Regions from separate parts of the Paraburkholderia sp. GAS448 genome, predicted to be linked through region 2. Evidence: predicted binding sites of a transcription regulator. Region 2 holds the regulator's gene; each other region holds the start of a gene.
The links. The regulator HrcA, encoded in region 2, represses chaperone genes, less so after heat shock. The targets are predictions, from matches to a motif close to TTAGCACTCNNNNNNNNNGAGTGCTAA.
Positions count from the first base shown of each region.

Region 1 (4,201 bases), on a different contig from region 2:
CAGTTGGTGCCGAACTGGAATTCGAGCGTGAGGCCGGTTGCGACGCCCATCGCGAAATTGATCCCGAAGAGCTTGCCCCAGAACTGGGTCATGTCCTTGTAGATCTCTTTGCCGGTCATGACATAGACCGACTCCATGATGACGAGCAGCCACGACAGGCCGAGCGTCAAGGGAACGAAGAGGAAGTGATAGAGCGCCGTGACGGCGAACTGTAGGCGCGAGAGATCGACGACTTCGCTAGCGGGCATGTGGATCACCTTGGGACGGGTGCGAGGCAGGGATGTCGAACAGCGCCTGCGCGACTTGCGCGGGCGGCATCGACATGTGATCCGCCTGCGGATGATTGAAGAATGCGTATTTGAGGATCATCAGCAGCGCGAACTTGATCGCGAGCACGATGACGATGTCGCGTGCAAAGGTCGGGCCGCGCGCCCAAGCGGCGCAGCGCCCGCGCAGGCTCCGGGGGGAGGGACTCCTGTGGTTCAACGTTATGGTCATGATCGTTCGATACGGCTCCATGTGAGGGACACCGGTCGGGCCGCTCGACGCAGCCAGGCGAATGCATAACGGAATTCTAGGAGCGGGATAGTCCGCGCGTGAGGTCAGCGCTGCGGCATAGGGTCGCGAGGAGGAACCCGCGAAACCAGTATCACCGCGGGGTTTGCTCTACGTCAACAAAAAGGCATTCAGGTGAACCGGAAACGACCCGCAAACAGAACGCGATTCCAATAAAAAAGGCCCTGCGATCTTTCGATCGCAGGGCCCGGGTACCTGCCTGCTGCACCGAACAGGCCGGCAGCAGCGGTATTGCCTGTTATGCGTATTCGTTCAACGCACTACGCATTTTCTTCATTGCGCTCGCCTCGATCTGGCGGATGCGTTCAGCCGATACACCGAACTCGTCGGCCAGTTCGTGCAGCGTCGAGCCGCCCGAACCGTCGTCCTCGACGTGCAGCCAGCGTGCCTCGATGATGCGGCGGCTACGGGCGTCGAGCGATTCGAGCGCGCTGGCGATGCCGTCGCTTTGCAGCTTGTCGCGCTGACGTGCGGCGAGTACGGCTGTCGGCTCATTGTGCGAATCGGCGAGCCAGGCGATCGGCGAGTAAGCCTCTTCGCCATCCTCGACCTGACCCTCCAGCGCGATATCGCCGCCGGACAGACGCGTTTCCATTTCGGCCACTTCTTCGCGCTTGACGTTCAGTTCATTGGCAAGACCGTCGATTTCTTCAGGCGTAAATGCCTGGAAGCCTTGCTTGTGGCTGCGCAGGTTGAAGAACAGCTTGCGCTGCGCCTTGGTAGTCGCGACCTTCACCATGCGCCAGTTGCGCAGGATGTACTCGTGAATCTCAGCCTTGATCCAGTGCATCGCATACGACACGAGACGCACGTTCTGCGCCGGATCGAAGCGCTTCACGGCCTTCATCAGACCGATATTGCCTTCCTGGATCAGGTCTGCATGCGGCAGGCCGTAGCCGAGGTAGTTGCGCGCGATCGACACGACGAGGCGCAGATGCGACAGGACAAGACGGCGCGCAGACTCGAGATTGTTCTGCTCGCGGAATTCAGTGGCGAACTGGCGTTCTTCCGCCGGCGTCAGCATCGGAATCCGGTTAACGGCCTGGATGTAGGCGTCGATATTGCCCAGCTGGCCGGGCAGCAGCGAAAAATGCGCGAGCGCCAGTGCACCTGCCGGAGCGGCCTTAGCCGACGACGGGCTCAGAGTACTCGGAAGGGTCAATGCGTTGCTCACGTATAAAACTCCTCAGAAACAGGAAGCCGGAAACGACTTCTCGGTGGATGTTAGCACTCCGGTAAGTGGAGTGCTAATACTTAGAACGGGTAGGGTCATCGAAGTTCCGTAAAAACTATTGGAACGTCACCTCTAATAGTATTGTAGGCTCACTCCACGAACCCTGCTGACCCCCGCACCCGTTACCGGGCGCCGTCGCCTGGAAGGACCAGATAACCACTTTTTGCGCATCTTTAAGTGGCTGTTTGCCAAAACTGATGGAGGTGCGTAAGGTTCATTTCATCCATCTTCTCTCTAAATATCGACAGCCGCACGGCGGTATCCCCTCAATCTGAGGCAACGGTGTCGGATGTACAAGAAAAAATCACCGCGCGGCTGGACCCTGTGAGGCACTCTTGTATTGGCCCTCTTTGGGGTTTCGCGAATCGCGGCCGCGGATCAGTTCGGGATCCAGATCGCCGGCGGCTCGGCGGCCCACATTCGCAAGCTCGACCTCGGCTTCGTCTGGGATCCGGATCTGACATGGTGGCAAATCGGCGACTGGCATTTTTCGCTCGTCGGCGAGGGACACGTGTCCTGGTGGCACTCGGATGACGGCGGCGAACACAATAATATCGGCGAAATAGGCATCACGCCGGTGATCCGTTTCATCAAGGGTGCCGGCGCGGTCCGGCCGTTCGTCGAGGTGGGGGCCGGTGTGCGGCGGCTGACGAGCACGGCCATCTCCGAATCGCACAGGATGTCGACGGCATTCCAGTTCGCCGAAATGGTCGGCGTCGGGGCGCAGTTCGGCAGTCGCCAGCAGTACCTTGCGGGCTTCCGGTTTCAGCATGTATCGAACGGCGGTATCAAAGAGCCGAATCCTGGTATAAATTTCAGCCAGCTATATCTGCAATACAACTTCTGACGATCGGGGCTGCCGGCAGCGGTGCCCTTTGATGCAAAGGGGCTGAGCGATGGCGGCGGCAAAAGTGATCGAGGCGATTCGGGGACTGGAGCGTGACCGCTTTCGCGCGATGGTCGACGGAAACGGAGAACTGCTCGACGCGTTGCTGTCGGACAGCGTGATCTATGTTCATACGAACGGCAAGCGTGAGTCCAAGCAGCAGTTCATCGACGCGATCACGGCCGGGCGTCGTCGTTACCGGCAGATCGAGATCCAGTCTCAGGAAGTGCTGACGGTGGGAAGCGAAACCTGCGTCGTCACGGGCCGCGCGCTGATCGAGATGGAAGCGAACAATGGCGCACTGCTCTTTCCGATCGCCTACACGGCAGTTCAGACCCAGGAGGCCGGGCAGTGGCGGTTGATCGCATGGCAGGCGACGCGTTGCGCGCTCGAGTGACCTGATGGTTTCCGGGCTCGTCAGTCCGCCTCGTGAGCGGGCTGTGCACGCCGGCGTCATGTTGCGACGCCGGCGTTAAAGCGATCGCCTGCCTGCGCTGCTTCTGACCACTATGCGGCAGCGCGCCGGTCCACCGGCTTCCAGAGCGCGCGATTGACACCGCTTACGAGCGCATCGACGGCTGCCGTCGCGACATCCTCACTGACCCCTACGCCATAACGCACGGGCTGCTCGCCGACCCGGCAGCCGACGAACGCCGCCGTGCGGCCGTCCGCGGTGCGCAGGCATTCGTATGACGTGATCTCGACCGGCTGTCGAGCCGCCGTAGCCATAGCGTGTGCGGCTGCCCGCGCGTAGTCCTCGCCTGCCTCGTGGCCTTCCGTGTACGCTTCGTCCGGTTCGGGCACTTTCAGCTCGCGGTTTTCCCAGCGCACGGTGGTCTTGTTGATGCGCACTGCGGGTCCGTCAGTCTCGAAGTACTCGCGGGCGAAAAGAGCGCAGACGGCGTCGCCTGTCACTTCTTCGCCGGATTGATCCGCGACCGCCTGCACCGCATGACTGAACTCGATCTGCACGCGGCGCGGCGGCGTGAAGCCCATGCCGCGCTCGAGGAGATACGTCGCGCCGCCCTTGCCGGACTGGCTGTTCACGCGGATGACGGCGTCGTAGCTGCGGCCAAGATCGGCCGGATCGACAGGCAGGTATGGCACTTCCCAGATCGTGTCTGGCGACTGCTGCGCGAAGCCTTTGCGGATCGCGTCCTGGTGCGAGCCCGAGAAGGCGGTGAACACAAGGTCGCCCGCGTAGGGGTGGCGCGGATGCACCGGAATCTGGTTGCAGCGCTCGACGACACGGCGCACCGCGTCGATATCGGAGAAATCGAGGCCCGGATCGACGCCCTGCGTGTAGAGATTCATCGCGAGCGTGACGAGGTCGACGTTGCCCGTGCGCTCGCCGTTGCCGAAGAGACACCCTTCGACGCGGTCCGCGCCGGCCATCAGCGCGAGTTCTGCGGCGGCCACGGCCGTGCCGCGGTCGTTATGCGGATGGATCGACAACACGATGCTGTCGCGATAGCCGAGGTTGCGGTCCATCCATTCGATCTGGT
Region 1 is NZ_JBNDKT010000015.1:151,950-156,150, reverse strand. It holds gene P3T23_RS25875 (cytochrome ubiquinol oxidase subunit I) at 1-248, opposite strand, end outside; gene cydP (cytochrome oxidase putative small subunit CydP) at 238-498, opposite strand; gene rpoH (RNA polymerase sigma factor RpoH) at 815-1,750, opposite strand; gene P3T23_RS25860 (acyloxyacyl hydrolase) at 2,151-2,657, shown strand; gene P3T23_RS25855 (nuclear transport factor 2 family protein) at 2,707-3,093, shown strand; gene leuA (2-isopropylmalate synthase) at 3,204-4,201, opposite strand, start outside.
Region 1: the regulator HrcA is predicted to act here: its motif matches at 1,801-1,827, upstream of rpoH (RNA polymerase sigma factor RpoH).

Region 2 (4,201 bases):
CTTAAGCGTCCGAAAAGGCACGTTTACCCTAACGAAGCGTAATCTGCCTCACCACTCTGACAGATCGCTTTTTTCCTACCGGCAGACTTCGGGGAACACCGTGAAACTGATGTTTGCAATATCGGTGGTCGCCCTCGTGCTCATCGCGGGCACCACGACAATATGCCTGTCCGGCGCCGTGAACGAAAGCACGACCGAGTATGGTGGCGTGCACGCCACGATGGAACAACTGTTCAATCCCCACCTGAAAGTTTGTCGATAATGCGCCGGTCGCGCTTGGTCGGCCGCCCGTGCATGGCGGCCGCCGGTTCGCGATACGTCTTGCGCCGCTCCAGTTCAAGCAGGCGCTTTTCCCTACCCGCCGCCGTTTCCGCGTAAAGCGTCTGCGCGATGCTCGCTGGCCCGCGCACGTCGCAGATTCCTAGTACTTCCACCTGCCACACGATCCGTTCAATCTCGATTTCGACCGCGTCGCCGACCCGCACATCCTTCGACGGCTTCACCTGCGCGCCGTCAATCCGCACCCGTCCTTTTTCGACGGCATCCGTCGCCAGCGAGCGCGTCTTGAAGAAGCGCGCGGCCCAAAGCCATTTGTCGATGCGCAGGCGCGCACCCGGTTCGGTCGAAATTTTGTAATTCACTGGAGCACGTCCAAAGTAAAAGACGCCGGGCGGCGCGCCACCGTGCAATCGACACTCATGCGACCGCCGCCCCGTGCGCTGCGACCGGCTGCACCACCGGCCAGCCCTGCAGGTGCTGCGCGACGATCTCGCCGAGCGCGGCGATCCACGCCTGCGAAGCATTCACGCATGGAATCCGGTGAAACTCGCGGCCACCGGCATGCAGGAACTCGTCGCGAACTTCGATGCCGATTTCCTCGATGGTTTCGAGGCAGTCGGCGGTAAATCCGGGGCAAAAGACATCCGCACGGCGCACGCCTGCGGAACCCAGTTCCTTCAGGGTCGGCGCGGTGTAAGGCTGCAGCCATTCAGCGCGGCCAAAACGCGACTGAAACGTAACGCGACACTCCACCGGCGTCACGCGCAGCGCATTCATCAGCAAGGCCGCTGTCTGCTGGCACTGCTCGTGGTACGGGTCCCCCAGATCGAGCGTGCGCTTCGGCACGCCATGGAAACTGAGAACCAGCTTGTCGCCCGCTGCGAAATCCGGATGGCCGTGCGTTTGCCAATAGTGGTGAACCTGCGCTGCCAGTGCGGCGATGTAGGCCGGATGATCGCAGTAGTGACGCACAGTCCGGATTTCCGGCTGGTTGCGCATGCGACCCAACGCGACAAATGCATCGTCGAACGCAGTGGCTGTGGTCGACGACGAGTACTGCGGATACATCGGCATCAGCAGCACGCGCTCGGCGCCCGCCAGCTTCAACTGGTTCAGCATTGCCGGAATGCCCGGCGTGCCGTAGCGCATCGCGTAATCGACGATCACCTGGTAGTCGTTCAGCTGCAACAGGTGCCGCAACGCTTCCACCTGCTTCTCCGTATGTACGCGCAACGGCGAACCTTCCGGCATCCAGACAGCGGCGTATTTCTTCGCCGACGCGCGACCGCGAAACGGCAGGATCAACAGGCGCAGGATCACCTGCCAGATCACGGCCGGGATCTCGACCACGCGTGGATCGGACAGGAACTGCGCGAGGTAGCGCCGTACGGCACGTGGCGTCGGCGCATCGGGCGTACCGAGATTGATCAGCAGCACCGCGACACGATGTGACGTGGCGGACTGCGAAGGCCGCTCGAGGTCGAAACGCATGATCAATGGATTCTGGTGGCGTACTGATTGAAACGGTTCAGATGGGACCCATTATAGCGGCGCGATTTCCTGCCGATACCTGGCCTTCCGGGCTATTGGCGCGGCGTGCGATGCCGCGCATCATAGACATGCAGGGACGAGCGGCGCGTCGGGCAGTTACTGCTGGCTGAGGGTCATGGACAGAAGCCGCGCAGTGATATCGACGATCGGAATCACGCGGTTATAGGCCATTCGGGTCGGCCCGATCACGCCAAGCGTGCCGACTATCTTGCCGTTCACCTCATACGGTGCGGTCACGACGCTCATTTCCTCGATCGGCACGAGATTCGACTCGCCGCCGATAAATATCTGCACGCCCTGCGCGTGACTCGACACGTCGAGCAACTGAAGGAGGCTGGTCTTTTGATCAAACACATCGAACAGTTTGCGCAGGCGCGCCATGTCCGACGAAAGATCGGCCACTTCGAGCAGATTGCGCTCCCCGGAGATCAGCACCGTCTCGCCCGTGTCGGCCTCATCGGTGCTCGCGGTGACGGCGGCGTGCATCAGCGTGGTCATGTCGCCGCGCAGTTCGTCGATTTCTTCGCGCAGGCGGCGCCGCACCTCGTCGAACGACAAGCCGGCGAAGTGCGCATTGATGTAGTTGGAGGCTTCGGTGAGCTGCGATGGCGAGAAGTCGCGCTGCGTCGCCATCATGCGGTTCTGCACATCGCCTTCGGGCGTCACGATGATCAGCAGAATGCGTTTGTCGGACAGGCGCATGAACTCGATCTGCTTGAACACGTGGCTGCGCCGCGGCGTCAGTACCACGCCCGCAAACTGGGACAGATTGGACAGCACGCTCGCCGCAGCTGCGACAATTTTCTGCGGCTCGCCGACCTGCAACGTCGTTTTGACGGTGCGCATGACGGCTTCCTCGTCGGCGGCGGACTCGACGGTCAGCATGGTATCGACAAACAGGCGATACCCGCGCGGCGTCGGAATTCTTCCCGCCGACGTATGCGGGCTGATCACGAGCCCCAGGTCCTCGAGGTCAGACATCACGTTGCGGATCGTCGCCGGGCTCAGTTCAAGGCCCGAGTACCGCGACAGCGTGCGCGAGCCGACCGGCTGACCTTCAGCGATATAGCGCTCGATCAGCGTTTTGAGGAGGGTTTGTGCGCGAGGATCTAGCATGAAGGAAAATTTTAGCGCAATGCCTGCGCGACAGCGAGCAATAACGGGAAGCTTCAGGACCATCGTGCGGCCGCGCGGCGCGTTGCGCAGGCTACGGCACGAAGTCCAGGCAGCGCCCCGACCATCAACCTGTCATCAGCTTTCTATCATTCTAACGACAAACCTGCCCGGGCCGGGCAAGCGCACTCCGTCCAGCCAGCGTCCGATGCAGGGCGCGGCGTGGCACGGCTCACCGCGCCCCCGGTGCAATGTGAAAAGTTCTTTTCGACGCATACCTATGGTGTAATGCCGGCATGCAAGTTACCAGCCAGTTCAGGACCGTTGCGCTCGTCGGGCGCAGCAACACTCCCGGCATCAGCGAGCCGCTGACGGCGCTCGCCTCGTGCATAGCAAAGCGCGGGTTCGACGTCGTGTTCGAAGCGGACACCGCCCAGGAAATCGGCGTGACCGACTATCCGGCGCTAACTCCGGCCGAAATCGGCGCGCGCGCCGACGTGGCTGTCGTGCTCGGCGGTGACGGCACCATGCTGGGCATGGGGCGGCAACTCGCGCCATACCGTACGCCGGTCATCGGCATCAACCACGGGCGCCTCGGCTTCATTACCGATATTCCGATTTCCGATATGCAAGAGATCGTCCCGCAGATGCTCACGGGCAGCTTCGAACGGGAAGAACGGACGCTGCTCGAGGCGCGCATCATGCGCAACGGCGAACCGATTTACCACGCGCTTGCGTTCAACGACGTCGTCGTCAACCGTAGCGGCTTTTCGGGGATGGCGGAACTGCGTGTGTATGTCGACGGACGCTTCATGTACAACCAGCGCTCGGACGGCCTCATCGTCGCCACGCCAACCGGCTCGACGGCCTACGCGTTGTCGTCGTCGGGGCCGATTCTGCATCCGCAGTTGCAGGGCATCGTGCTGGTGCCCATCGCGCCGCATGCGCTGTCGAACCGGCCGATCGTGTTGCCTGACGACTGCAAGGTCAGCATCCAGATCATCTCCGGGCGGGATGTGAACGTGAATTTCGACATGCAGTCGTTCACCGCGCTTGAGCTGAACGACACCATCGATGTGCGCCGCTCGCGTCATACGGTGCACTTCCTGCATCCGGTCGGCTACAGTTACTACGCGACGCTTCGCAAGAAGCTGCACTGGAACGAACATCCCTCGCTCGAAGACGACCCGCCAGCCTGAGTGACCGGAATGCCTTCATTGCCCTGCTCATTGCCCTGCTCATTGCCCTGACTACCCAG
Region 2 is NZ_JBNDKT010000009.1:210,026-214,226, reverse strand. It holds gene P3T23_RS19020 (RNA-binding S4 domain-containing protein) at 234-641, opposite strand; gene hemH (ferrochelatase) at 697-1,770, opposite strand; gene hrcA (heat-inducible transcriptional repressor HrcA) at 1,927-3,009, opposite strand; gene P3T23_RS19005 (NAD kinase) at 3,240-4,142, shown strand.

Region 3 (4,201 bases), on a different contig from region 2:
CAGACGTCCTCAGGCGACATACTCAAAAACAAAAAACCCGCATCGCTGCGGGTTTTTTGTTTTCGAGAAGCGCTCCATTACGGAGCGCTCCACATGCGTTTCGGCTCGAACCGAAATTACATGTCCATGCCCATACCGCCCATGCCGCCAGGCATTCCGCCGCCCATCGGTGCATCTTCCTTCGGCAGTTCGCAGACAGCTGCGTCGGTCGTCAACAGGAGACCTGCGACCGAAGCTGCGTTTTGCAGCGCCGTGCGCGTCACCTTCGTCGGATCCACAACACCTGCGTCGACCAGGTCGACATACTCGCCCGTTGCTGCGTTGTAGCCGAAGTTGCCCTTGCCTGCTGCAACTGCTGCCACCACGACGCTGGCTTCTTCGCCGCCGTTCGAGACGATCTGGCGCAGCGGTTCTTCCATTGCGCGCAGAACGATCTTGATACCTGCGTCCTGGTCTGCGTTATCGCCCTTCAGACCAGAGATTGCCGAGCGTGCGCGGATCAGCGCGACGCCGCCACCAGCAACGATGCCTTCTTCCACAGCTGCGCGCGTTGCGTGCAGTGCGTCTTCGACACGTGCCTTCTTTTCCTTCATTTCGACTTCGGTCGCAGCGCCGACCTTGATCACTGCAACGCCGCCAGCCAGCTTGGCCACGCGCTCCTGCAGCTTTTCACGGTCGTAGTCCGACGTTGCTTCTTCGATCTGCGTGCGCACTTGCTTGACACGCGCTTCGATGTTCGCAGCTTCGCCAGCGCCGTCGATGATCGTCGTGTTTTCCTTGCCCACTTCGATGCGCTTCGCTTGACCCAGTTCAGCCAGCGTTGCCTTTTCGAGCGTCAGGCCGGTTTCTTCAGCGATGACCTGGCCACCCGTCAGGATAGCGATGTCTTCGAGCATGGCCTTGCGACGGTCGCCGAAGCCAGGAGCCTTGACAGCAACGGTCTTCAGGATACCGCGGATGTTGTTGACCACCAGCGTAGCCAGCGCTTCGCCTTCCACGTCTTCAGCGATGATCAAGAGCGGTCGGCCAGCCTTTGCGACTTGCTCGAGCACCGGCAGCAGATCACGGATGTTCGACACCTTCTTGTCGTGCAGCAGCACGAACGGGTTCTCGAGCACAGCAACCTGCTTGTCCGGGTTGTTGATGAAGTACGGCGACAGGTAGCCGCGGTCGAACTGCATACCTTCGACGACGTCGAGTTCGTCTTGCAGCGACTTGCCGTCTTCAACGGTGATGACGCCTTCCTTGCCGACCTTGTCCATCGCTTCAGCGATGCGGTCACCGATCGACGAATCGCTGTTCGCGGAGATCGCGCCAACCTGGGCGATTTCCTTGTTCGTCGTGCACGGCTTGCTGATCTTGCGCAGTTCTTCGATCGCTGCGGTGACAGCCTTGTCGATGCCGCGCTTCAGGTCCATCGGGTTCATGCCCGATGCGACGTACTTCATGCCTTCGCGGACGATCGACTGTGCGAGGACCGTTGCGGTCGTCGTGCCGTCGCCTGCGTTGTCGCTGGTCTTGGAAGCGACTTCCTTGACCATTTGTGCGCCCATGTTCTGGAGCTTGTCTTTCAGCTCGATTTCCTTCGCGACCGACACACCGTCCTTGGTGACCGTCGGGCCGCCGAAGCTGCGCTCGAGCACCACGTTGCGGCCCTTCGGACCCAGCGTGACCTTCACAGCGTTCGCGAGGATGTTCACGCCTTCAACCATCTTGGCACGGGCGGAATCACCGAATACGACGTCTTTAGCTGCCATCTTCTAACTCCTTGAATTCTCTGGGATATAACCGGGGCGGCGAATTACTTCTGGACCACGGCCATGATGTCTTCTTCGCGCATCACGAGCAGTTCGTTGCCGTCGACCTTGACGGTCTGGCCAGCGTACTTGCCGAACAGGACGCGATCGCCGACCTTCACGTCGAGGGCGATCTGGGCGCCCTTGTCGTCGCGCTTGCCCGGGCCGACTGCGAGGATTTCGCCTTGATCCGGCTTTTCCGCTGCGGCTTCGGGGATCACGATGCCCGACGCGGTCTTGGTTTCTTGATCCAGACGCTTGACGATCACGCGATCATGCAAAGGACGAAGGTTCATACATACTCCTCTCTTGATTGAGACTGAAGAACGCTGAGAAAACCCGGCTGGCGTAGCCAACCGGAAATGTTGTTAGCACTCTCGTGCAGCGAGTGCTAATTATATGGACGGGCGGTGACAAATTCAAGAAGCGGTGCAATGTGTCTTGTCGAGATTCGCCTGGCTGTGGACCTTGATCGTCAACGCTCAGACTTCGCGCCGAAGTAAAGGCTGCCAAAATCGCACCATTTCACTTTGAAATCATATATTTATGATTTCTACCGACGCCCCTTTGGATCCCCGTCTGGACGATCTGCCGCCCCATATCCTGGATGTGCGGTACGCCGCAACCGGTGCCGAAGTTCGCCATACCAGGGAAATCCCCATCGTTGCGATTGACCGGGAATGCTCGCCGACGCGCATCGTTCCGGTGAGTACCAGTCGCCGTACCACCCAGGGATTGCGCGAAGCGCGGGCTGTGGTCTGACTCCGGGCCGGCGGCGGCGCGGGCGGGCGGGAATCCCGCATCTGACGGGAAGCGGCGTGACAGTTCATCATCGATGCCGAGGGTCCGAGGAGGCGCCAGAAATAACAAAGTTTGACAGTTTCGCTATTTACGAGATGGTATTGTCGATCACGACGGCGCGCGCTGGTGCTGCCATCAGCGCAACGCATCGCGTCAAGGTCGCACCTTCGGCAAGCGACACGCAATAGCGGTTGCTCTGACAGAAGCAACAGCGTCGCCGTTGGGAAATGCCAATAGAGTCTGCAACCGCAGTGCTCTTCGATGTTCGTGAAGCAGTTCGCATTTACGCTCAACATATACGGTGATTGTCATGGGAATTCTGGATACGGTAGGTGAGATCGCAGGTGCGGTTGCGGCAGTCGAAGGAACGAAGAAGGTCGATCCAGATGCTTCGCTCCTGACGGAAGGCCTTGCAGCGGTTGCCGGATTTAAAGTCGCTGGTGCGCTCGAATCGCTGGTAGAAAAGAAAGACGAAGAAAAGAAAGAAGAAGAAAGCGGCGCGCAAGATACGGACAATGCCGCGCCGCAAGCCTGACTTTTAATCGCCCCTGGGCTGGTCGCCTGGCAAGCGACTGGCCTGAGGTCGCTTCATCGAAAACGCCCCCTTTTTCCCCCCCGCTTTGCCGCTCAATGAACCGCCGCGGTCGCCGCGAATATCGTCGCGTAGTACGCGCGGCCCTGCTGCAAATGCGAACCGAACGCAAAGCCGCGGGCGAGCATGTCGTCCATGTCTGCGCGGGCGATCTTCATCACATAGCTGTGTTCCGTCGTGACCAACCGGCAGGCTCCGCCACCTTCCGATGCGCTGAACCATTTGCCCGCGTCGGCATGACCGGCCGGGAATGCGCGGCCATCGCGCTCGACCTGCCAGCGGCCGTCCAGAAGAATCCAGAAGTCGTCTGCCCCGCCACACTCCGCGATCACCGTGTCTGGTTGCGCTTCCCATTCGCGCGAGTGGTCGATGGTCCAGCGTAACTGCTGCGTGTCGAGACCCGTGAAGAACGGTGTCTTTCTGAGCAGATATAAATACGTCGTCGATGCTTTCATGGTGTTGCCCTCCTCTCCTGCACGGGTCGACTGGCCGCACGCGGCGGCCAGCCACAGCCAGGCAAGCAGGACGCCGCAAACGATGCGCCTCGCGTCCATCACGCTCTCACGTTCGCTTCGAGCAGATCGCCCATCCCGATCCGCTTCGCGAACTCGATCCGCACGCGCTCCGAGACTTCGAGTACTTCCTTCGCGCCATCGCCGACGAAGTCGATCACCGAGCGCATCGGGCGCATGCCTTTTTGCAGTCCGACGATGCGCACCACTTCGTCCGCCACCGCTTTCGGATCCGCGTCGGGCGGAGTCAGCGCCGTCAGACGCGCGCCGAGCTGGTCCATTACCCCGTCGTAGCGCGAATAGGCTTCGGCCGTCGCTGTATCGGCGGGCTTGCCGGCGCTCGGGAAGTGGTCGGTGCCGCTCGTGAAGGCGCCCGGCACGACAATCGAGGTCTCTACGCCAAAGCGCGCCAGTTCGTACGACAACGTCACGGCCAGCGAATCCATCGCCGCCTTGGCCGCACCGTACGGGCCCATGAACGGAGGGAAACCGCCTTTGGT
Region 3 is NZ_JBNDKT010000013.1:16,234-20,434, reverse strand. It holds gene groL (chaperonin GroEL) at 117-1,757, opposite strand; gene groES (co-chaperone GroES) at 1,802-2,092, opposite strand; gene P3T23_RS23030 (hypothetical protein) at 2,908-3,132, shown strand; gene P3T23_RS23025 (hypothetical protein) at 3,225-3,743, opposite strand; gene P3T23_RS23020 (SDR family oxidoreductase) at 3,743-4,201, opposite strand, start outside.
Region 3: the regulator HrcA is predicted to act here: its motif matches at 2,165-2,191, upstream of groES (co-chaperone GroES).